3 regions of the Gracilibacillus sp. D59 genome follow, and region 3 is predicted to be linked to each of the others. Evidence: predicted binding sites of a transcription regulator. Region 3 holds the regulator's gene; each other region holds the start of a gene.
What was found. Region 3 encodes LexA, which represses DNA repair genes until DNA is damaged. Its sites were predicted from a motif close to CGAACATATGTTCG; they were not measured.

Region 1 (7,803 bases), on a different contig from region 3:
AACAACCGGTGCTAAAATTTTTAATTTATACTGTATGTACTACAAAAGCCCCTATCAGCTCAATAGTAATATTAATAAATTTTAATAGTTAGGGAAATATTAGAAAGAGGTGATTATATGGATAAAGAAGAATTAAAATTAACATCTGCTGAAATAGGGACATTATGGGGCGAATATGTAAATGGCACAGCCGTTGATATGGTAAATAAATATATGCTATCCATTATAGAAGATGAGAAGATAAAACTGCTGTTCGAAGACGCAATAAAGATATTTGATAAACAAATAAGCCAAATAAGACGATTCATTGAAAATGAAGATTTCCCAGTACCAGTTGGCTTTAATGAATCAGACCTTAACAAAGGAGCCAAAAGGTTATTTTCTGATATCTTCTGTTTGCACTATTTACATATTATGACACTACATGGTATACTAGGGCACTCAACATCACTTACTTCTTCTGTCAGGAAGGACTTGAGGCACTTTTATGATTCTTGTAGTAATGACGGGATGAGTATGTATCATCGAACAACTGAATTACTACTCGAAAAAGGGCATTTTCAAAGAGACCCGTACTTTTACCCAGAAGAGAATCCTGAATTTGTTTCAGGTCAGCAATTTATAGATGGTTTTTTTGGAGATAAGCGCCCTTTAGCGTCAACAGAAATTATTGCCCTATCACTTAATTTGAAAAAGAAAATAATGGAGAAATCTCTTTCCATTGGATTTAGTCAAGTTACACAATCAAAAGAGGTTAGAAAATTTTTAAAGAGCACGCAGAACGCTTCCGACCAGCAAATTCAATCACTAAGTAAAATACTAAAAGGAGATAACTTGCCTGTTCCCATGTCTTGGGAATCCGAGGTTACAATTTCCCAAGATTCTCCTTTTTCAGATAAGCTAATGTTGTATCACATTGGATTCTTGTTACAATCAGCCCAATCATATCACGGTGCAGGTCTAGCATCTGCCATGAGAATAGACCTAGTGACGAATTATGAAAAAATAATACTAAAAAATCTAATGATTACAAAAGAGTGGTTCAATTTAATGAGCAAAAATAAATGGTTAGAACAACCACCACTTGCTCCAAACAGAAAAGACCTTGCAAAAGATAAATAGCAAAGGTATTTTTCTTAAAATCCGCAGTGCCCTAAACGAGAACCACCGCCATTGCTCCAAGCCCATCACAATTAAGTGGTGGGTTTCATTTTCTATTTTGATTATGCTATAATTCCAAAGAAGGGAAACATATTCCCTTCTCATTGTGTTCAGTCCTTACCATTTACTACATACATGATACCCCTTGTTTGCTTTTGGTAAGGACTACTACACCGTCTCTCCTATATCAGCTTTTTCAAAAAACTCTTCAATAATCACCAGAACTTTCTTCCTTATAGCCGGATTAAAATAATTCCGTTTCTCCTCTTTACGTTTAGCGTAGAATGTATATTCCGTAAATTGATCTGTTTTATCCGTCTGCAGTACCTTTAAATTCTTCCTATGCATTTCCTGTTTCAACTCTCTTCTTTCCTCAACAGCTTTTCTTAGAACTGATTCCAGCAATGCGATATACGGTTCACTTATCTTAAATATATTATTGTTTCGTAATGTATTTAGATCTTTCTGGATTACTTCAATGGTCATAGACAAGAACAAATAACGGCTCGCTATATTAAATTCTTCTTCGGTTATATTTCGCATAAAGACAACTCCACAATATTATTAATTTCTAATTGATCAATTCCATCTGAAGTATTTATATAAAGAGAAGTACCTCTAATTTTATCGATGTAACCTTCTGCAGTATGCAGTCTAAAATTGCTCCAATAGACTATATCGATCTTTTGGTTATATTCCATTGCTTTATTTATTGTAATCTGCATACCCTCATACTGATCTTCACTAAGGATAGGCTTTTCTACTTTCAGTTCTTCTTCAAAAATATTGTGTAGCATCTCCATATGTTCTGGCATCATCATTGCTGTCCACTTTTTATTACCTCTTTCGATCATATAAAAATCACCTCATTAACAGGAACGTTTGTTCTTATTATACTCCCGAATATTAAGTTTATGCAAATTGTATTTCTTGGAAGGAATTTTACAATTTGTGTCGAAAGTAATAGTTAATAAGACACAGGAAGAGAGGAGGGAAGATACATGGAAAGCACACAAGATCGATATGAATTAAAAACATCTGTAGACGTCAATGATCATTCAATATTAATAAAGGTCTATGATCGTCGCTTGAAGAATAATTTCTTTTGCTTTGAGGAAGATGTAGAATACTTACAGGATGATGCACTACGTACTTACATACTTGAAAATATGTACGACATCAAAGCTGGAAAATATCATGTAGAACAATTTGAAGAATCAGCTCAAAAAGATTTTCCAAATATATTTAGAAGATAGAAATAAGGCACCTACATAAAAGTAGGTGTTTTTTCTCATGGAAATGTTGTAGAATAATGGAAGAAAGGGGAGAGGTTAGTTTGAAGAAATTATTAGTATTTTTATTATTAATTTTTGTTGTGGCTTGTTCTAGTGAGGACACTACTGGTGAGCAAACAGAAGCAGATAACAAAGATACGGAAGAGGCTGAAACAGAGGAAGTAGCGACTGGAGAAGAAGAAAAAGAAAACCTTTCTTGGCAGGAAAAAGTTAAGGAAGTAGCAAATAGTGATGGAACGGAAACGGAAAAACATGATGAAATTATGGGATATGCACGGGACTATGAAGCACAAGAAGAAGAAGTTCAGGAATTTACAGATTATATCATTAAAGAATTTAGAGAAGAAAAATACTTGATGGATATATCAAATCATGAGTACATGCTTGAAAATATATTTAAATCAGCTGTTATAGATTATTATTATGAGGAAGATGTACCGGAAAAATCTTTTGCTTTTGATTTTCTTCAGAACTCAAAATATAATTATCGTGGAGTAGAAACAATGGTAAGTGATGCAACAATAGAAAACGAAGAACAAATGCAAGCAACACTAGCAGAAATGGAATAAAAAAAGGCATCTACTTATTAAGTAGATGCCTTGTATATCCCTATCATATATCTACCCACGTATTAATTCTATCCCTCAAATATTCCCCCAAAAACTCCCCCAGTTACCTTCGTATTTATGCTGTATTATGCAATTGTGTTTTTTTGCAATATAGTAACAATGTGTTGTTTTAATAGGCTTTTGAAGGAATTAATGACGTATTTTGCTTTTTACTATTATTATAGTGTGAAAGATGTCTTTAAATAGTAATTCTCATATAGGGGGCTTTTTTAAAAAGTACCCCCAGAATTACCCCCACTCTACTTTAAACTGTCGATAAAAGCAGTCACCGCTTCAACTTCTAATTCTTGAAATGTGTGACCATAAATTTCATATATCATTTGTATTACCCAAGTTTTTTGAGGGGATACGCTGTAAATAGCCCAAAATGTTAATTGAATATATTTTGATTTTGAGGTACCTTGTGCATAATGTATTGTTGAAAGTTTACAGTATTTGCAACAAATGGAGAAGATGATCTATTAAGTAACAAGAAACAAGCGTCTAAGTAGGCGTATTTTTTTTGACAAAATCAGATGAAGAGGGAGTATAATCTCCCTCGAGCACTCTATAATATAGGGGGTTTTAAGTGCTTCTTATATTATACGATTAAAGTCAGATTTTGAAGGGGGTTGAGCAAGTCACAAACACAGAAAGAAGTTGAGGATATGGGGAAATGTATGAAAATGCTCCATTTGTTGATCTTGATTTGATTCTAAGATGGCTTTTCAGGTTTTGCAGTACAGGATAAATAATGATGTACAATATTGAAAAGTTATCACACGACATTTTAAATAATTGGAATATCATTTCTCTGTTCAACCAGCTGTATTTATTATTTCACTAATTATCATAATTACTTTAATAATGTTTCAGCTAATTAAAAGCATTAAAAATAAAAAAGACTGATTTGTTTATTTGATTTATAGTTTTGTGGAGACCATCCAAGTTAGGTGTGGATAGGAATAGGGAAAAGAAAAGTTCTCCCTATTCCTTATGTCTATTTTCTTGACATAATATCAGTGTGAAAGATGTCTTTAAATAGGTAATCACCCATTTTAGAAAATAACACTGACCATTTCCTTTCCTTTTACATAGTTTATAAGTGTAAGTATTATAAGGAGGGATATAGATGGGTGCACAACAATATGGATACGGTTCAGGTTTTGCGCTAATCGTCGTGTTGTTTATTCTCTTAATCATCATTGGTGCTTCTTGGGGATACGGCGGATATTAATCCAAAAATTGGGCTGTCTTAAAAGATGGCCTGACCAAAAACAAACCCGTTTCATTATAAATGAAACGGGTTATTTGTTTTTTTAAAACGGACAGTCATGGGAAGAATCATAAGTTCAATTACTTATATTAGAGAGCATTTTCTTACACATCTTTTTAGGAAAATATGATAAACTTTATAGAGATGAATTTTGGTAAAGGATTTTAGAAAGGAAGTTTTAAATGATCACTAGAAAAAGCAAACGTGAAATAGAAATGATGCATGAAGCTGGTAAATTACTGGCGCGCTGTCATAAAGAAATTGCAAAGAGAATTAAACCTGGGGTGACAACTAAAGAAATTGACGCATTTGTTGAATCCTTTTTAGCAGAACATGGAGCAACTCCAGAACAAAAAGGATACAATGACTACCCATATGCGACTTGTGCATCTGTAAACGATGAAATCTGCCATGGTTTTCCACGTGATGAAAAGCTAACGAATGGTGATATCGTCACAGTTGATATGGTTGTCAATCTTAATGGTGGACTGGCAGATTCTGCATGGACATATGTAGTCGGTGAACCGGATGAAAAGACCGAAAAATTATTAGAAGTGACAAAAACTTCTCTTTATAAAGGAATTGAACAAGCAATGCCAGGAAATCGAATCGGTGACATTGGCCATGCTATTCAACAATATGCAGAAGAGGAAGGCTTTTCCGTTGTCCGCGAGTTTACAGGACATGGCATTGGTCCAACGATTCATGAAGATCCGCAAATCCCGCATTTTGGTTTAGCAGGAAAAGGTCCACGTCTTAAAGAAGGCATGGTCATCACAATTGAGCCAATGATTAATGAAGGTGCATGGCAAAGTAAAATGGATGATAACAATTGGACTGCACGGACAGTCGATGGGGAACGTTCTGCACAGTTCGAACATACATTAGTGATTGCTAAAGAAGGTCCGATTATCTTAACAGACCAAGACAATCTCGAAGATTAAGATAAAGGAGCAACTATTGTAATGGGCCTAGAGGAGAAACAATGGATAAAGATGCAAATAAGAGATGGGTTCATTGCTGGTTCACCAATTGTTGTAGGCTATTTACCGATAGCAATTGCTTATGGAGTTCTAGCAAAGCAAGCAGGCATGACATTACTGGAGCTTACTGGCATGAGTCTACTTGTCTATGCTGGTGCAGCACAATTTATGGGCGCTGGAATGATTGGGCTTGGAGTCAGCGCTCTGGAAATTATCATTGCCACGTTCGTATTAAATTTCCGCCATTTTGTGATGAGCTTATCTTTTATTAATCAAATAAAGCATTATGCACTGAATTGGAAATTTGGGTTGTCATTAGGTTTAACTGATGAAACCTTTTCCGTTTCATCGATTTATAAAAAACAGGGTGATCAGGCGTATGGCTACTTTTTCTATGGAACGATTATGCTTACTTCCTATCTGTCATGGGTATTTGGCTCGTTCCTTGGTGGAGTGCTTGGGGATATTATTCCTCAAAACTTAAGTCAGAGCATGGGTGTGGCGTTATATGCCATGTTTATTGGATTATTGATTCCTCCTATACGAAAATATAAACGGATCGCTGTAATTAGTATTGCTGCAATGCTGATCAATTATCTAGTGAGCCCCTACATAGGAGATGGCTGGGGAATTGTTGTAGGAACCGTTCTAGGGGCCTTTATCGGTATTTTCGTTTTAGAGGAGGAGAGATTATGATTTGGGTCATTATTATTGGAATGGCACTTGTTACAGTTATTCCTCGAATAATTCCGGCCTTTATCGTTGATTTAATTCAATTTCCGGATTGGGTGAATAAGTGGTTGCAAGCGATTCCATATGCGGCGTTAGGTGCGCTTATTTTCCCGGGGATTATGACAGTGGTACCAGAAAAACCATATATTGGAGTGATAGCAGGTGTTGTGGCAATTGGACTTGCTTGGCTCCGGATCCATGTTATTTTAGTTGTATTAAGTGCGATTTTAACAGTATTTCTTTTAACAATCTAAATGTTAGGGTGTTAGCCATGTATCATATTAGAAAGGCACATATCGAAGACGCACAAGCTATTGCAGAGGTTCATGTACATAGTTGGAAAGCAACCTACCAGAATTTAATTAATGAACTCGATTTATCCAATACTACAGTAGAACATCGGCAAATATATTGGGAAACGATACTGAAGTTGCCACGACAGCAACAGCCAGTAACAGTGATCGAAGAAGAAGGGGAAATCGTTGGGTTTATTTCCGGTGGTAAAGAAAGAACCGATCGTTTTGGTTATGACGGTGAAATTTTTGCCATTTATTTACTGCCGTCCCATCAAAGAAAAGGATTAGGAAAACGTTTGTTAAAAGCTTTTGCAGAAGAAATGAAAGAATTAGGCTACCGATCGTTGCTAATTTGGGTGTTAACAAACAATCCAACTCATCAGTTTTACCTGAATTTTGGGGCAGAAAAAATCGAGCAAGAGCAAACAACAATTGGTCACGGAACTTATCAAGAGACAGCATATGGTTTTGTAAATATTGAATTACTATTAGATAAATTAATTGCGAAAGGACTGTAACCTTATTGGCTACAGTCCTTTTTCATAAGTCGTATTGTCCACGGAAGTGCCAAGAAACTAGGCGGCTTCACGAATCATCCTACGATAAAGAAGAAACGCTAACCCCCACTGATCATAGGTTCACTTTATTTCAGTTGATTAGCTCCAGTCGCTACGTTTCTATACGTGCGCTCTGTGTTTTTATTGTTCTTCTTCATATGGTTCAATATGAATATGAGCATGTGGTACATCGTGCTTTACTTTTAATTTCTCCTCAATATGATCGGTAATTTCATGACTTTCTTCCACAGTCATTAATGGATCTACATAAATAGTCGCTTCGATCAGGGATTGATTACCATGCAATCGCCCTTTTACATCTTTAATGTCTAATACATCAGGATGGGTATTGATACTTTTTTTGATTTGATCCAACTCTTTCGGATGAAATCCATCTGTGAGTGTATGTGTAGCTTCTCTAAAAATATCCCACGCTGTTTTGCAAATAATCAGTCCTACAACTGCTCCTGCTAAAGGATCCAACCAGTATATTTGAAATTGAGCCCCTATAATTCCGATAAACGCTCCGATACTTACAAGTGCATCGGATTTGTTATCTTGAGCGGCAGCCTGTAAGGCAGTACTGTTTATTCTTTTCCCTAATCGTAAATTATAAAGATATACGATAAACATAATAACTGCAGCACCTAATGCTGTCCATGCTGTCAACATATCTGGTTGCGAAAAGTCGCCTGTAATAATGGTTTGGACTGTATCAAATAGCACTTGGATACCAACGGTCATCATAATAAAGGCGGCAAGTAGTGAAGCGATCATTTCGGCGCGGAAGTGGCCATAATGGTGGTCTTCATCTGGTGGCTTTCGAGATATTTTTAAACCGATTAAAACAGCTATTGATGCAATAACATCAGTGGCATTATTTAAACCATCGGCT
Region 2 (7,803 bases), on a different contig from region 3:
AATGTCATTGTTGCCATCAATTGATACATCACTTGAGAACCAAAATTGTCGAGGATAGCTCCTCCGGTTGTCCCGCCGACAGCACCACCTAAACCGAAACATGTCGACATTAACAATGCTTGCCCCGTACTGCGTAATTGGTTAGGCACAAAGCTAACAGCAGTTTGTAACGCTACAAGCCAGAATAAGCCAAATGTGAGTCCTTGTGAGATTTGAAAAAACACTATCCATTCAGCAGATTGAATAAAAGCATATAATAACCAACGAATTGTAAAAAGCATGGCAACAATTCCAAGTAAAAATAAATGGTGAAATTGTAGTATTTTCTGTGTTAAAAAATAAAAGACTGGAACTTCACTAAAAGCTGCAAGTGCCCAGGCAGCCCCAACTAAAAAAGTAGTAGCACCTAAATCTTCTAAGTGAAGAACTAGCATTGTATCATTCATCCGGTGTGGAATCATAACAAGAAAACACAGAAAAAGAAAAAGCAGGAACCCTTTATTCGTTAATACTTCTTTCACACCTTGTAAGGAGACAGGATCTGCCGAATGATTATTATCTTTTAAAAATATCGTTAATGAAATTAAAAGCAGAATCAGAATCCAAAACAAAATATAAATATTGCGAATCCCGATAAATCCTAGGATTGGACCAGAAACTACTGCAGTGAACGCAAATCCGATAGATCCCCAAAGTCGAATTTTACCGTATTGATCACGTTTTTTCGAACCTAAGCTTTTTATGGCCATGCTATCAAGTAATGGGCCTGCAGGTGACATAACAAAGTGAAAGGCAACAAAAGAAATAAAAACAATAAGAAATGAAGTGCTGAAAAAGATACTGAAACTAATTGCGATGACTGCAAAATATAAAAATAAAAGTAATCCTTTAATCGTCTTATACTTATCACTTATGTACCCGAAAAATGGTTGTGCCACAATACTCACCATGGGGGCGATTCCTAAAATAGTTCCAATTTCAACAGAAGAAAAACCTCTAAAACTCAAAAATAATGGTAAAAAAGGTAGTATAAGACCTTTGTGACTGGCGTTAAACAGAGTTAACGCTTTCAAAAATCGTATTTGACGTTTGTTTGACATGGAAGCTCATCCTTTTTTTATAAAGTCATTCTATTACTTTATCATAATTAAATAATCGCTTTCATTTATTTTGCTCTCACTTACCTTGATAAACGACTTAAGATAAGCTAAGATTAATACGAACGTATGATTGTGAGTGACAAATAGAAATTGGATCAAAGAGGAGTTCATGATATGATTGCATATATAAACGGGGAAGTAGCAGAAATAACGGATCAAGCCGTTATTTTAGAAACAAATGGTCTTGGATATGAAGTGATTTGTCCGAACCCCTACCGTTTCCAAGCGCAAGTGGGGCAAAAACAAAAAATCTATACATACCATCATGTAAGAGAGGATGCACAAATTTTATTTGGCTTTCAAAACCAAGATGAAAAAGCCTTGTTTGCACAAATTCTTAATGTCTCAGGTATTGGACCAAAAGGAGCGTTAGCAGTACTTGCAACAACGTCTGTAAAAGATTTCGTTGTTGCGATCGAACAAGAGGATGAAAAGTTTTTAACAAGTTTTCCAGGAGTCGGTAAAAAAACAGCTCGTCAAATGATATTAGATCTAAAAGGAAAACTGCCTTTTGATTATCAAGCTGAAAATATGATGCAACAGGATGAAGGGTCTTCAGGAAATAATCAGGCATTAACAGAAGCGATTGAGGCATTAAAAGCGCTTGGTTATTCTGAAAAAGAAATTAATCACATAAAACCGATGTTATCGAAAGAACAAAGTGATACAGCGGATACATATATACGAAAAGGTTTAGCGTTATTGATGAAATAAAGAGAAAGGAGCTTCAAAATGGAAGACCGGATCATTTCAGGCGAAATACAAGAAGAAGAAGTAACTGAAGAGCTCAGTCTCCGCCCACAATTCTTAAAGCAATATATTGGGCAGCATAAAGCGAAAGAAAATCTGTCGATATTTATCGAAGCAGCTAAAATGCGAAATGAAGCCTTAGATCATGTCTTATTATATGGACCACCTGGACTTGGTAAAACAACGATGGCTCAGATCATTGCGAATGAAATGGGTGTACAATTTAAGCAGACGTCAGGGCCAGCAATAGAGCGATCAGGTGACTTGGCAGCGATTTTGTCTTCATTGGAGGTAGGAGATGTTTTATTTATTGATGAAATTCATCGCTTACCGAGAGCAGTGGAAGAGATATTATATCCGGCAATGGAAGACTTTTGTTTAGATATTGTGATCGGACAGGGGCCAAGTGCTCGTTCTGTCCAATTAGATTTACCACCTTTTACTTTAGTAGGAGCAACTACACGTGCCGGATTATTATCAGCACCATTACGTGACCGTTTTGGTGTTTTATCACGTCTGGAATTTTATGAAGTAGTTGATCTTTGTGCAATTGTGGAACGAACAGCTGATATTTTCCAAGTAGAAATTGATAAAGCAGCAGCATTGGAAGTGGCTAGAAGGGCACGTGGTACTCCACGTATTGCTAATCGTTTATTAAAAAGAGTTCGCGATATTTCTCAAGTTAAAGGGGAAGCTAGTATATCAATAGAGACAACGCAAAAAGCACTGCAAATGTTACAAGTTGATCAAGAGGGACTTGACCACATTGATCATAAGCTTCTGCTAGCCATGATGGATGGCTTTAAAGGAGGACCGGTCGGATTAGATACGATCGCGGCATCCATTGGCGAAGAGTCACAAACAATTGAAGATGTCTATGAACCATACTTATTACAAGAAGGTTTTATTCAGCGTACACCAAGAGGAAGACTAGTGACACCAAAAGCTTATGCACATTTTGAACGGGAGGTGCCTGAAGCTTGACGGAGTTTGGCAAAATCTTTATTGTAATAGGAGTCGTCTTGATTATTGTTGGTCTGTTATGGGGCTATATCGGAAAATTGCCAGGTGATATCAGCTTTAAAAAAGGAAATTTTTCTTTCCATTTCCCGATTATGACCTCGATTGTGATCAGTATTATTTTGACTTTGATTTTTGCTATCATTGGACGTTTCAAATAAAAGGAGAAGAAAGATGGAAATAGAAGATTTTGACTTTGAATTACCAGAAGAATTAATAGCTCAGACTCCACTAGAGGAGCGGGCGAGTTCCAGGTTAATGGTATTAAACCGGGAAAATCGCTCGATTACCCATCATCATTTTTATGATATATTGGATTTTTTAAAAACGGGTGATTGTTTAGTATTAAATAATACGAAAGTTTTACCGGCAAGGCTTTATGGGGTAAAAGAAGAGACAGGTGCAAAAGTAGAAGTCTTATTATTAACCCAACTGGAAGCTGATGATTGGGAAGTGTTGGTTAAGCCTGCCAAGAAGGTGAAAGAAGGTACTAAAATCAGCTTTGGTGAAGGAAAGCTTACGGCTACATGTGTCAGTACCAAAGAACATGGAGGACGTGTCCTGCGCTTTCACTATGACGGTATCTTTTATGAAGTATTGGATGATTTAGGTGAGATGCCACTCCCGCCATATATTAAAGAACAATTAGATGAACGTGATCGGTATCAGACCGTTTACGCCGAAGAAAAAGGGTCTGCAGCTGCCCCTACGGCAGGGCTCCATTTCACAGAAGAGTTATTGCAACAAATTAGAGACAAAGGTGTAGAAATTGCTTTTATTACCTTACATGTCGGTTTGGGGACATTTCGTCCAGTAAGTGTAGATAATATCGAGGAACATGAAATGCATGCGGAATTTTACCAAATGACACGAGAGACAGCTAATCAATTAAACGCAGTTAAAGCAAGAGGAGACAGAATTATCTCCGTTGGTACTACCTCAACTCGAACATTAGAGACGATTGCTCGGGATACAGGAGGGAAGTTTGAAGAGCGAAATGGCTGGACAGATATTTTTATTTATCCTCCATACCAATTTAAAGCGATTGATGGCTTGATCACCAACTTCCACTTACCGAAATCAACTTTAATAATGTTAGTAAGTGCTTTAGCTGACCGGGATTTTATATTAGATGCTTACAACAAAGCAGTAGCTGAACGTTACCGATTCTTCAGTTTTGGTGACGCTATGCTAATTACGTAAGGAAAGGAAACGACTATGACTGCTATAAGATATGAACATATCAAAACGTGTAAACAAACAGGAGCAAGACTTGGAAAGGTTCATACACCACATGGCTCATTTGATACACCAGCTTTTATGCCTGTTGGAACATTGGCGACTGTTAAAACAATGAGTCCAGAGGAGTTAAAAGAGATGGGGGCGAATATCATTCTGTCCAACACCTATCACTTATGGTTACGACCTGGAGAAGATATTATCAAAGAAGCTGGTGGTTTGCATGAATTTATGAATTGGGATGGTGCGATTCTCACTGATTCGGGCGGTTTTCAAGTCTTTAGTTTAAGTGACTTACGTAAAATTGAAGAAGAGGGAGTTCACTTCAGAAATCATATAAGCGGTGAGAAACTTTTCTTATCACCAGAAAAAGCAATGAATATTCAAAATGACTTAGGTTCGGATATAATGATGGCTTTTGATGAATGTCCGCCTTTCCCAGCAGAGCATGATTATATGAAAAAGTCTGTAGAACGAACTAGCCGTTGGGCAGAACGTTGTCTAGAAGCACATGCAAGAAAAAATGTTCAAGGATTATTTGGTATTGTTCAGGGCGGTGAGTATGAAGATTTGCGTCGTCTAAGTGCCCAAGACTTAACTTCATTGGATTTTCCAGGATATGCGATCGGCGGTTTATCAGTAGGTGAACCGAAAGATGTGATGAATCGTGTGCTAGAATTCACAACACCTCTTTTACCGTCAGACAAGCCTCGTTATTTGATGGGAGTAGGTTCTCCAGATTCATTGATTGATGGTGCAATTCGCGGTGTTGATATGTTTGATTGTGTGTTACCGACTAGAATTGCGCGTAATGGAACATGTATGACATCTGAAGGTCGGTTGGTCGTTCGAAATGCAAAATTTGCTAGAGATTTTTCACCTTTAGATCCTAATTGTGATTGTCATGTATGCAAAAATTATAGCAGAGCTTACATTCGACACCTTGTCAAATCAAGTGAAACATTCGGTTTTAGACTTACTACTTATCATAATCTATATTTTCTGTTAAAATTAATGGAGCAAGTTCGTGAAGCGATTAAGCAAGACCGACTTGGTGATTTTAAAGAGGAATTCTTTGAACAATATGGTTTTAATAAACCGAATGCAAAGAACTTCTAAGAAAGGGGGCGAAATGAGTGGAAATTTTAGCAACTTTTGGACCACTGATTTTGATGGTTGTGATTTTTTATTTCTTATTGATAAGACCACAACAAAAAAAACAAAAGCAAGTCCGTCAAATGCAACAAGAATTGAAAAAGGGAGATAAAATTGTTACGATTGGCGGAATGCACGCGAGTGTACATGCATTAGATGAAGATCAGATCGTACTTCTAGCTGGTGATGGAACGAAACTTACATACGATCGTTCGGCAGTAAGAGAAGTAGTAGAACAAAGCTAATAACGGAAAAATACCATGACAATATATATTGTCATGGTATTTTTTATAATGTAAGGAAAGTATATAACCATTGGTAGACCATTTATAAGCAAGTAAGGTATGAAAAGATTGATTCAAAGCATGTCAATTAAAAAAGCAAGAATAGATAGGCAGATGAAGTAGGATGTGTACTTCTCATGGATGTCATTTTGAAAGATAGCTTCTGTAAGCCGGATCGGTTGTAAAGCCTATTATTTCTTTACAAAGGATCACGTTGATTCATCGTTATACATTTATTACGTATCATTAAAAGGACAGGGCGGGCTTTCCCGGTTTTCTTATAAGAATCAACAAAAGATGTAGAAAATCTATTGTGCTCATCTGATATTAGAACGGGAGGAAGCTATTTCAAATTTACATTAGTTTAAAGTTTTATCTAATCCGAATCAAGCATTATGAAAAAAGTGTTCTAGGCTGATTCTTCTTCACCTGAAGATAAATTCACACCGATAATTGCACCGATTACCCCAAGCAATAAGTATGCAATATGATTCACCAGTTCAACCACCGAGAAGCCCAAATGTAATCCAAGGAAACGATAACTAAATACTACAAATGTAAATAATAAACTTGTAATAGCTCCTACAAGAATCCCCTTATTCTTTGCTTTTAATCCTGCAATTAACCCTCCTGTAAATAGTGCAATAAAACTGATAAATAACGTGGCCACCTCAAGCGTAGATTCTCCTAAAGAAGTGAACCGTAACAAAAGCGTAAGGATAATACTGGCAAGTAACATGACCGCTAAAATTCCGATCCAACCATACAACACACTAACAACTGTTTTCATCGATAGCACCCCCTTATTTTAAAAACTCCTCTTTAATTATGTATGCATGTCCTTCAAAAATAGAAGAGTTCCTTTTTTGAATAGTTCCACAAAATTAGAATATAGATGATAATATAACTTGTCTTACTTTGAAGAAAAGAGAGGAGACGATCCATGTCCGTAACCATCGCAGTTGCTGTTTTTATTATTAGTTATATATTTATAATGTCTGAAAAAATAAATCGAGCGTTAGTGGCGTTGGCTGGTGGAGTATTGTTGTTATTAACAGGGGTTTATGGTTGGGAGGATGCTGTAACATCCTATATTGATTGGGATACAGTGGCATTATTATTTGCAATGATGGTATTAGTAGCGATAACGAAAAAAACTGGTGTTTTCAGTTATATTGCAATATGGTTAGCGAAAATAGTAAAGGGCCAGCCTGTTCCATTGATGGTTGGAATAGGATTTTTAACAGCTACAGGGTCGGCATTACTCGATAATGTAACAACTGTGCTATTGTTTGTACCGGTTATTTTAACATTGACAAATTTACTACAGTTGCCGTCATTACCGTATCTAATAACGATTATTTTAACAGCAAATATAGGAGGAACAGCAACATTAATAGGTGATCCACCGAATATTATGATTGGCCAGGCAGTTCCTCATTTAACCTTTATTTCTTTTTTACAGCACACGGCACCTATTGCTGCATTATTATTCGTTTTAGTTATGATCATCCTCAGTTTTCTATTTCGAAAACAATTGAAAAAAATAGATGACCATAGAATACAAGAGCTAATGAAAATGGAAGAATCGAGTTATTTAGTGAAATCCCCATTACTATATCAGTCATTATCCATATTAATACTGACAATTGTAGGTTTTTTGCTCCACCCTGTTTTTCATATTGATTTAACGATTATTGCATTATGTGGTGCAATTCTTCTGTTGATTATCAGCGAAAAAGAGGTTGAAGCCGAAACCGTATTTCAACAAGTCGAGTGGGTCACATTATTTTTCTTTATTGGTCTATTTATGCTCGTTGGAGGGTTGGAAGAGGTAGGGGTGATTGATGAGCTAGCGAGATCGATCATGATGTTAACAGAAGGTGATATGACTTATACAGCATTGTTACTTTTATGGGTTTCGGGAATTTTTTCAGGCATCGTCGATAATATTCCTTTCGTTGCTGCGATGATTCCGGTAATTAAAGAGTTTGAAACATATGGAATGGCCAATTTAGATCCATTATGGTGGTCATTGGCATTAGGAGCTTGTTTAGGAGGTAATGGTACATTGATTGGTGCTTCCGCCAATGTTGTGGTAGCAGGTCTTGCCGATGCACAGAATAAGCCAATTGGTTTTGTGAAATTTATGTTATATGGGATTCCAGTTGTAATCTTGTCATTAATTATTACAA
Region 3 (7,803 bases):
TTTTTTCTTTCTCTTTTATATCATCAAACAATTCTTGTAAAATAACTAAAATTTATCTCCGTGCTTCTAATAAATATTTGTACATATAAAGTGGAGGCATTCCATATCAAACTCTACATTCTCCAACGCCTATTAATAATAAGTGGTGGGTTTTCTTTAAAATAAAAATGGACCGGTGTGGAACAACCGGTCCTAACAAATGGCGTGATATTATGAATAACCAAAATGGCAAAATAATTGATTATTTCTCTTTATCGTTGTTAAATTCAGTCGGATCATTTTCCTCTGCAAACTCAGTAGAATAAGTTAAGTTTCTACCTTTCGCAGTTTCTTTTTCATCCTCATCTGCTGGAGCAAACAATAAAGGCAAGCAACATAAAGCGCCGATTCCTACTAATGTATAGATTAATCTGGAAAGTGCAGCATCTTGTCCTCCGAATATAGATGCAACTAAATCAAATTGAAATAATCCAATTAAGCCCCAGTTTATACCACCAATAATTACTAATGCTAAAGCAATACGTTGTAAGGTATTCATCTGTATCGCCTCCTTTTTAGAATAATGTTCGAACTTATTATTAGTTTATTTTTCCTAAATATACGATCTATTATTAGATTTATGCAATAAAAAAGACAGCCTTAGCTGCCCACTTTTATCTCAACAGATTCAAACTACTCTTCAATAATCACCAAAACTTTCTTCCTTATAGCTGCATTAAAATGATTTCGTTTTTTCTCTTTGCGTTTAGCATAGAAAGTATATTCCGTGAATTGTTCTGATCTATCGGTTTGCAGTACCTTTAAATTATTCACATGCGTCAGCTGTTTTAATTCTCGTATTTCCTCAACAGCTTTTCTTATAACGGGTTCCAGGAAGGCAATATAAGGTTCGCTGATTTTAAATATATTATTGTTACGTAATGTAGTTTGATCTTTCTGGATAACTTCAATAGCCATCGATAAAAATAAATAACGGCATGCTATTTTAAATTCTTCATCAGTAATATTCCTCATTAATTTCACCCTATCAACAAGAACGTTAGTTCCCATCATGCGCCCAATTATTAAGTTTATGCAAATTGTATTTATTGGAAGGATTTTTACAGTTTGTGTCGAAAGTAATAGTTTTATAAGACACAGGAAAGAGCACACAAGATCGATATTAATTAAAAACATCTGTAGACGTCAAAGATCAGAACAGTTAACCCCCCGAAGAGTATTCAGAAGGTGAAGTGAACGAAGATTTCGCAGATAAAGCAATTGAAACGGTAGATGAAATTAATACCATTTATAAATCTGATGTCATTATGTTTATGATAAAGAAAACGGAATTGAAATAATGGAAGAAATAAGAGAATTTACATCCTTAGATACATTCAACAAAAGAGAATTAAACAATAAAGAAATGGAAGTGCAAGTAATATTATCGGAATTACAATTGTACTTACTTAATGAAAAACCAGAAACCCCATTTAATGAAAATTACAAAGAATTAATAAGCAAATTAAAAATACCTACCGAATAAGTAGGTGCTCAGGCTGTTGAGAAAGTAAATTTTCAACAGCCTATTTTTTTGAAATAAACTCCATACATAATAATATTATGGTAAATAATATAAAGTAATATTGTTAACAAAAAAAGTACGTCTTAGCTAAAGAACGCACTTTTAAATATAACCAGAACTTATTTAAATGTTTCGATATAATCCAACAACTTTTCCTAGAATACTAACATTATTATAGATTAGCGGATCCATGGTTGCATTTTCAGGCTGGAGGCGTATATGATCCTTCTCTTTAAAGAAACGTTTCACGGTAGCTTCACTGTCTTCTGTCATTGCAACTACAATATCACCGTTTTCTGCTGTGTTTTGTTGTTTGACGATTACTTTGTCTCCATCTAATATCCCTGCTTCGATCATACTGTCTCCTTCAATGATAAGTACAAATAACTGTTCAGCTACATGCATATCGTTATGGGGAATCGGTATATATTCTTCAATGTTCTCAACTGCGGTGATAGGAAGACCAGCTGTTACTTTCCCGATAACTGGCGCAAATGTAGCTTCCGTTTTTGGAATTTCCAGTTCTCCATCTTGTGGAAGTATCTCTATGGCTCTTGGCTTGGTTGGATCGCGTCTAATATAGCCTTTCTTCTCCAATCGCGCTAAATGACCATGTACAGTTGAACTTGATGCTAAACCAACAGCTTCCCCAATCTCACGAACAGATGGTGGATATCCTTTTAGCTCTACTTGCTCTTTAATATATGCTAATATCTCCTCTTGTCGTTTTGATAGATTTGTCATATTTAAATCTCCTTACACGTATTATTTATTAATCAAAGTATAGCACAGCAAAGTAATTTTTACAAACATTCGTTCGAGAAAACTATTGACATGAACACCTGTTCGTGTATAATAAAGATACGAACAAAAGTTCTGTGGAGGGATTTTTTATGTTAAAAAATATATCTAAAGTTGACATCTTTTATTTAATTGCATTTATACTAGCTCTTGTCTTTTTTTATATTTCAGCCGTAACTAGCATATAGAATAAAGGAGTAAATCTATGAAGAAAGTGATCATTTATTGTCGAGTTAGTACAGATAAGGAAGTACAAGAAACATCTATTAAAAGGCAGCAAGAAGAATTGCAATTGTTTGCAAATAAATATAATTTTGAAATCATCAAAATAATAGCCGAAAAACAAAGCGGGTATGAAATTGAACGAGAAGGTATTTTTGAAATGTTAGAGGAATTTCATAATGGTAATGCAGACACACTATTGGTTCAAGATGAAACAAGACTTGGAAGAGGAAATACGAAAATCGCATTACTTCATCAATTGAATCGATTACGTGTTAACATATATACGCTGTCACATAATGGTGAATTACAACTATCAGAAGGCGATTCAATGGTGTTACAAATTGTCTCGATAGTAGAAGAATACCAACGGAAATTACATAACGCTAAAATTAAAAGAGGAATGAAAAAGGCGGTAAGCAACGGTTTCAATCCAGCTGAAAACCTTTCAAATCAGCATCTTGCTAAAGGTAGAGAACGAAAAGAATTTCCGATAGAAGAAGTAATCAGGTTAAAAGAGAATAACTTAACTTTTAAAGAGATTGCATCCGTTTTAAGAGGAATGGGTTATGACGTATCTAAAGCAACTGTCCATCGTCGGTATCAAGAATACCAATCACTTGAAAACTTACAAAATCAAGATTAGAATGAAGATAGAGTATACTATTCGTGTATACTCTTTTTTGCATTGTAGAATTATGATAAATGAACAGTTATTAGAAAAGAGGTGTCAAATCTCTATGTTATCAAAGGAAAAAATTGCTCGTATTAATGAGCTAGCAAATAAAGCAAAAAAAGAAGGGTTAACGAATGAAGAAAAGCAAGAACAACAATCTTTGCGTGAGGCCTATCTAAAAAACGTTAGAAAATCATTTAAAAATCATATGAAAGGGATGACAGTCGTTGATCCTAACGGGAATGATGTCACTCCGGAAAAAGTAAAACATTTAAAAGAGAAGAAAAAGTAGTGATTTCTACTTTTTCTTCAAAATCTGAAAAAATATATCAAAAACTGATATTTCTAAAGAAATTACTCGCTTTTTGACTTGATATACTTGTCTTTAAAGTGATTTCGTTATAGGATTATAAATGTGCGTACATATTTTGCAAATTTGAAAGGGGACAAATTTAACAATGGCAAAGCAAATTGAACAAATGTCTATTAATGCAATTAGAACATTGTCAATAGACGCGATTGAAAAAGCTAATTCTGGTCATCCAGGATTGCCAATGGGTGCGGCTCCAATGGCATATACTCTTTGGACAGAACACATGAATCATAACCCAAAAAGCTCTAAATGGTTTAATCGTGACCGTTTTGTATTATCTGCAGGTCATGGATCTATGTTACTTTACAGCCTACTACACTTGTCAGGTTATGATGTAACAATTGACGACTTAAAAGGATTCCGTCAATGGGATTCAAAAACTCCAGGTCACCCGGAAGTACACCATACTGATGGGGTGGAAGCTACTACTGGTCCATTAGGCCAAGGTATTGCGATGAGTGTTGGTATGGCAATGGCTGAAAAACACTTAGCTGCAAAATATAATAAAGATAATTATAATGTAGTAGACCACAATACATTTGCAATTGTTAGTGATGGAGATCTAATGGAAGGTATCTCACATGAATCTGCCTCTCTAGCTGGTCACTTAAAATTAGGTAAACTAATTGCTTTATATGACTCTAATGATATTTCATTAGATGGTGACTTAAACAAGTCATTCTCTGAGAATATAGAAGATCGTTTCAAAGCGTATGGATGGCAAGTAATCCGTGTTGAAGATGGTACGGATACAGAATCAATTTCAAAAGCTATTGCAGATGCTAAAGCGAATACAGACCAACCAACTCTAATTGAAGTAAAAACTGTAATTGGTTACGGTTCACCTAACAAATCTGCTTCATCTGCTTCTCATGGTGCGCCACTTGGAGAAGACGAAGTTAAATTAACAAAAGAGTTCTATAAGTGGGAGCATGAGGATTTCCATGTACCTGATGAAGTATATCAAGATTTTGAAACAAAAATCGTTGAAAAAGGTAAAGCAGTAGAACAAGAGTGGAAGGAATTATTCGATTCTTATAAGGAAGCATACCCTGAACTAGGTCAGGAATTAGACAATGCAATTAATAATAAACTACCTGAAGGCTGGGATCAAGATTTACCAGTATATGAAGCAGGTAAAGATGAAGCTGCTACACGTGCTACATCTGGTGAAGTATTAAATGCAATTGCTAAAACTGTACCATCATTATTCGGTGGTAGCGCAGACTTAGCAGGCTCTAATAAAACTAATTTAAAAGATACTGGTGATTTCTCAGCTGCTACACCTGACCAACGAAATATTTGGTTTGGCGTGCGTGAATTTGCAATGGCAGCTGCGTTAAATGGTATGGCATTACACGGTGGACTAAAAGTATTCGGTGGTACATTCTTTGTATTCAGTGACTACTTACGTCCGGCAGTTCGTCTATCTGCTATTCAAAATCTGCCTGTAACTTATGTGTTAACACATGATTCGATAGCTGTAGGTGAAGATGGCCCAACACATGAACCAGTAGAACAATTAGCAGCGTTTAGAGCAATGCCAAATCTTTCAGTTATTCGTCCAGCTGACGGTAATGAAGTACAAGCTGCTTGGCGTTTAGCGATTGAATCTACTTCACAGCCAACAGCATTAGTGCTTACTCGTCAAGGACTTCCTACTTTAGAAGGAACTGCTGAAAAAGCATATGAAGGTGTGAAAAAAGGTGGTTATGTAGTAAGTCCTGCTGCTAAAGAAACTCCAGATGCTATTCTTGTTGCAACTGGTTCTGAAGTGCAGCTTGCAGTAAAAGCACAAAAAGCATTAAAAGAAGAAGGTAAAGACGTAAGTGTTGTAAGTATTCCATCATGGGATCGTTTCGAAAAACAAGACGCAGCATACAAAGAATCTGTATTACCAAGTGCTGTAACAAAACGTGTTGCGATTGAAATGGCTTCTTCATTAGGTTGGGATCGTTATGTCGGTCTTGAAGGTAAAATTATTGCAATCGACAAATTCGGTGCATCCGCAAATGGAAACAAGATTATTGAAGAATACGGATTCACTGTAGAAAATGTCGTAAAACACGTAAACGAATTATTCTAATACATTAAAATGGGACAGAGGGCAGGTTCCTCGTCCCATTTTTTATCGTACATAAGTTAATATACAAGTGCTTGTATTATTAAATAACTTTTACTATACTGTATAAGAGACAAGTTTAAGGAGGAACGATCGAATGAGCACTATTCTTTGGATTATATTTATCGTGGTTGCTCTTTTAGCCGGGGTTGCCCTAGGCTTTTTTATCGCGAGAAAATATATGATGAACTATTTAAAGAAAAACCCACCAATTAATGAACAAATGCTAAGAACATTAATGATGCAAATGGGGCAGAAGCCATCACAAAAGAAAATCAAACAAATGATGCGCTCCATGAACAATCAAATGGATAACAAATAAAAACGCATTGTAACATAATTGTCGAATTAGAATCCTTGCTATCAAACAGCAAGGGTTTTATCATATTTATAGAAGTGTATATCTATAAATATCGTGGAGTCTGGAGTGACAAAGTTGAATGAAGTAAATATTTTTATCGCATTTGGTGCAGGTTTTTTATCATTTATCTCCCCGTGTGTCTTACCACTGTACCCTGCATTCCTTTCATACATCACTGGTATGAGTGTGAATGATATCAAAGAAGAAAAAGCAATGGTTAACTATAAAAGTATTCTACATACAATATTTTTTCTGTTAGGGTTCTCTAGTATATTTATTATTCTCGGTTTCACCACGAGTTTTATTGGTGAATTTTTAACGAGATGGGACGATTTAATTAGACAGATAGGTGCGATCCTAATTATCTTTTTCGGACTTATAATAGTAGGTGCCTTAAATTTTAATTTCTTAATGAAAGAGAAAAAAGTACACTTTAAAAATAGGCCTGCGGGTTTCATTGGATCACTTATTATTGGTATGGCATTTTCACTAGGATGGACACCGTGTACAGGTCCCATTCTTATGGCTGTCATTTCTCTTGCTGCAACAAACACTGAACTGGGAATTATATTAATGACTTCTTATTCATTAGGTTTCGCCATACCTTTCTTTATTCTTGCCTTTTCTATTGGTAAAATGAAATGGATCAAGAGAAACTCACAAAAGTTAGTGAAAATCGGTGGATACGTGATGATTTTTATGGGGTTCTTCTTATTTTTCGATTTAATGACAAAGCTCACATCATTTCTATCAGGATTTTTTAACTTTCAAGGATTTTAACAAACAGATAGAGATATACTAACTATATTCGGAGGGGAAAGCTATGGTAAGAACTAATGACTTAATTTTAAAAACGATGACAGTTTTAATCGCTTTTATTTTATTTGGGTTTGCAGTAAATTTATTTTTTGCAGGGCACAATGAACCGGGCGGAGGTTTCATAGGGGGTTTAATGACGGCGGCAGCAATTGTTCTGATGTATATGGCTTATGGTGAGAAAGCTGTTAATAAAGTATTGCCATTTAATTATCGTACTCTGATCGCGCTTGGCTTGATTATTGCTATTGCTACTAGTGTTGGCTCCTTCCTGTTTGGTCAGCCCTTCCTTAGCCAAACATTTGATTATTTTCACATTCCTGTCTTTGGAGAGGTGGAGCTGGCAACGGCACTATTATTTGATTTAGGTGTTTATTTAACGGTTATTGGTGTAACAATGACAATTGTTTTAACTATTTCCAGTGACCGATAAAGTAAGACTTCCAAAAGTGATCGTTTCTGTATACCACATGATTCTAACGTCGATACCTCTACTGACAGTTTTTCAGGAATTTAGAGTGGGGGTTACGGGCTATTTTTCACCATGCTAAAAAAACGCAGCAAGACACGTTTAACGTAAATTTCGGCGTGTTCTTGCTGCGTATTTTTTATTGTTGTAATCTTCAGGTGAGTATTGAAAGAAATGTTCATATTGATTCATATCGATGGATTTTTCTTTTAGTTTTTTTCGCAAAAATTTATGATCTCGTTTAGGTGTTGCCATAATATAGCCTTGAATTAATGTTTCTTGTGTAATTGCTTTTTCATGCTTCTCAAGAGCTAATTGACCTATTTTTCCAGCAATCTTCTGTCTGGCGACATCCCGAAATAATTCTGGGACTGGTGATACTAATTCTTCAAGAAAGGC

Region 1: ACTWP4_RS00195 (YolD-like family protein) is a predicted target of LexA. The motif match lies at 2,037-2,050, and genes of this name have one in related genera.
Region 2: ruvA (Holliday junction branch migration protein RuvA) is a predicted target of LexA. The motif match lies at 1,220-1,233, and genes of this name have one in related genera.

The regions. Positions count from the first base shown of each region.
Region 1 is NZ_JBQQCK010000001.1:25,360-33,162, reverse strand. It holds gene ACTWP4_RS00205 (DUF3231 family protein) at 118-1,122, shown strand; gene ACTWP4_RS00200 (hypothetical protein) at 1,330-1,704, opposite strand; gene ACTWP4_RS00195 (YolD-like family protein) at 1,692-2,015, opposite strand; gene ACTWP4_RS00190 (hypothetical protein) at 2,163-2,417, shown strand; gene ACTWP4_RS00185 (hypothetical protein) at 2,498-3,025, shown strand; gene ACTWP4_RS00180 (YjcZ family sporulation protein) at 4,197-4,301, shown strand; gene map (type I methionyl aminopeptidase) at 4,523-5,284, shown strand; gene ACTWP4_RS00170 (AzlC family ABC transporter permease) at 5,306-6,019, shown strand; gene ACTWP4_RS00165 (AzlD domain-containing protein) at 6,016-6,309, shown strand; gene ACTWP4_RS00160 (GNAT family N-acetyltransferase) at 6,327-6,869, shown strand; gene ACTWP4_RS00155 (cation diffusion facilitator family transporter) at 7,050-7,803, opposite strand, start outside.
Region 2 is NZ_JBQQCK010000012.1:47,918-55,720, forward strand. It holds gene ACTWP4_RS17765 (MFS transporter) at 1-1,100, opposite strand, end outside; gene ruvA (Holliday junction branch migration protein RuvA) at 1,275-1,874, shown strand; gene ruvB (Holliday junction branch migration DNA helicase RuvB) at 1,893-2,894, shown strand; gene ACTWP4_RS17780 (DUF2905 domain-containing protein) at 2,891-3,091, shown strand; gene queA (tRNA preQ1(34) S-adenosylmethionine ribosyltransferase-isomerase QueA) at 3,105-4,133, shown strand; gene tgt (tRNA guanosine(34) transglycosylase Tgt) at 4,149-5,288, shown strand; gene yajC (preprotein translocase subunit YajC) at 5,306-5,569, shown strand; gene ACTWP4_RS17800 (TIGR04086 family membrane protein) at 6,018-6,398, opposite strand; gene ACTWP4_RS17805 (ArsB/NhaD family transporter) at 6,552-7,803, shown strand, end outside.
Region 3 is NZ_JBQQCK010000005.1:4,531-12,333, reverse strand. It holds gene ACTWP4_RS10045 (DUF378 domain-containing protein) at 242-538, opposite strand; gene ACTWP4_RS10040 (hypothetical protein) at 673-1,014, opposite strand; gene ACTWP4_RS10035 (hypothetical protein) at 1,340-1,525, shown strand; gene lexA (transcriptional repressor LexA) at 1,688-2,308, opposite strand; gene ACTWP4_RS10025 (YneB family resolvase-like protein) at 2,571-3,233, shown strand; gene ACTWP4_RS10020 (DUF896 domain-containing protein) at 3,328-3,555, shown strand; gene tkt (transketolase) at 3,722-5,722, shown strand; gene ACTWP4_RS10010 (YneF family protein) at 5,856-6,080, shown strand; gene ACTWP4_RS10005 (cytochrome c biogenesis CcdA family protein) at 6,195-6,899, shown strand; gene ACTWP4_RS10000 (Na(+)/H(+) antiporter subunit B) at 6,943-7,368, shown strand; gene ACTWP4_RS09995 (DUF2621 family protein) at 7,507-7,803, opposite strand, start outside.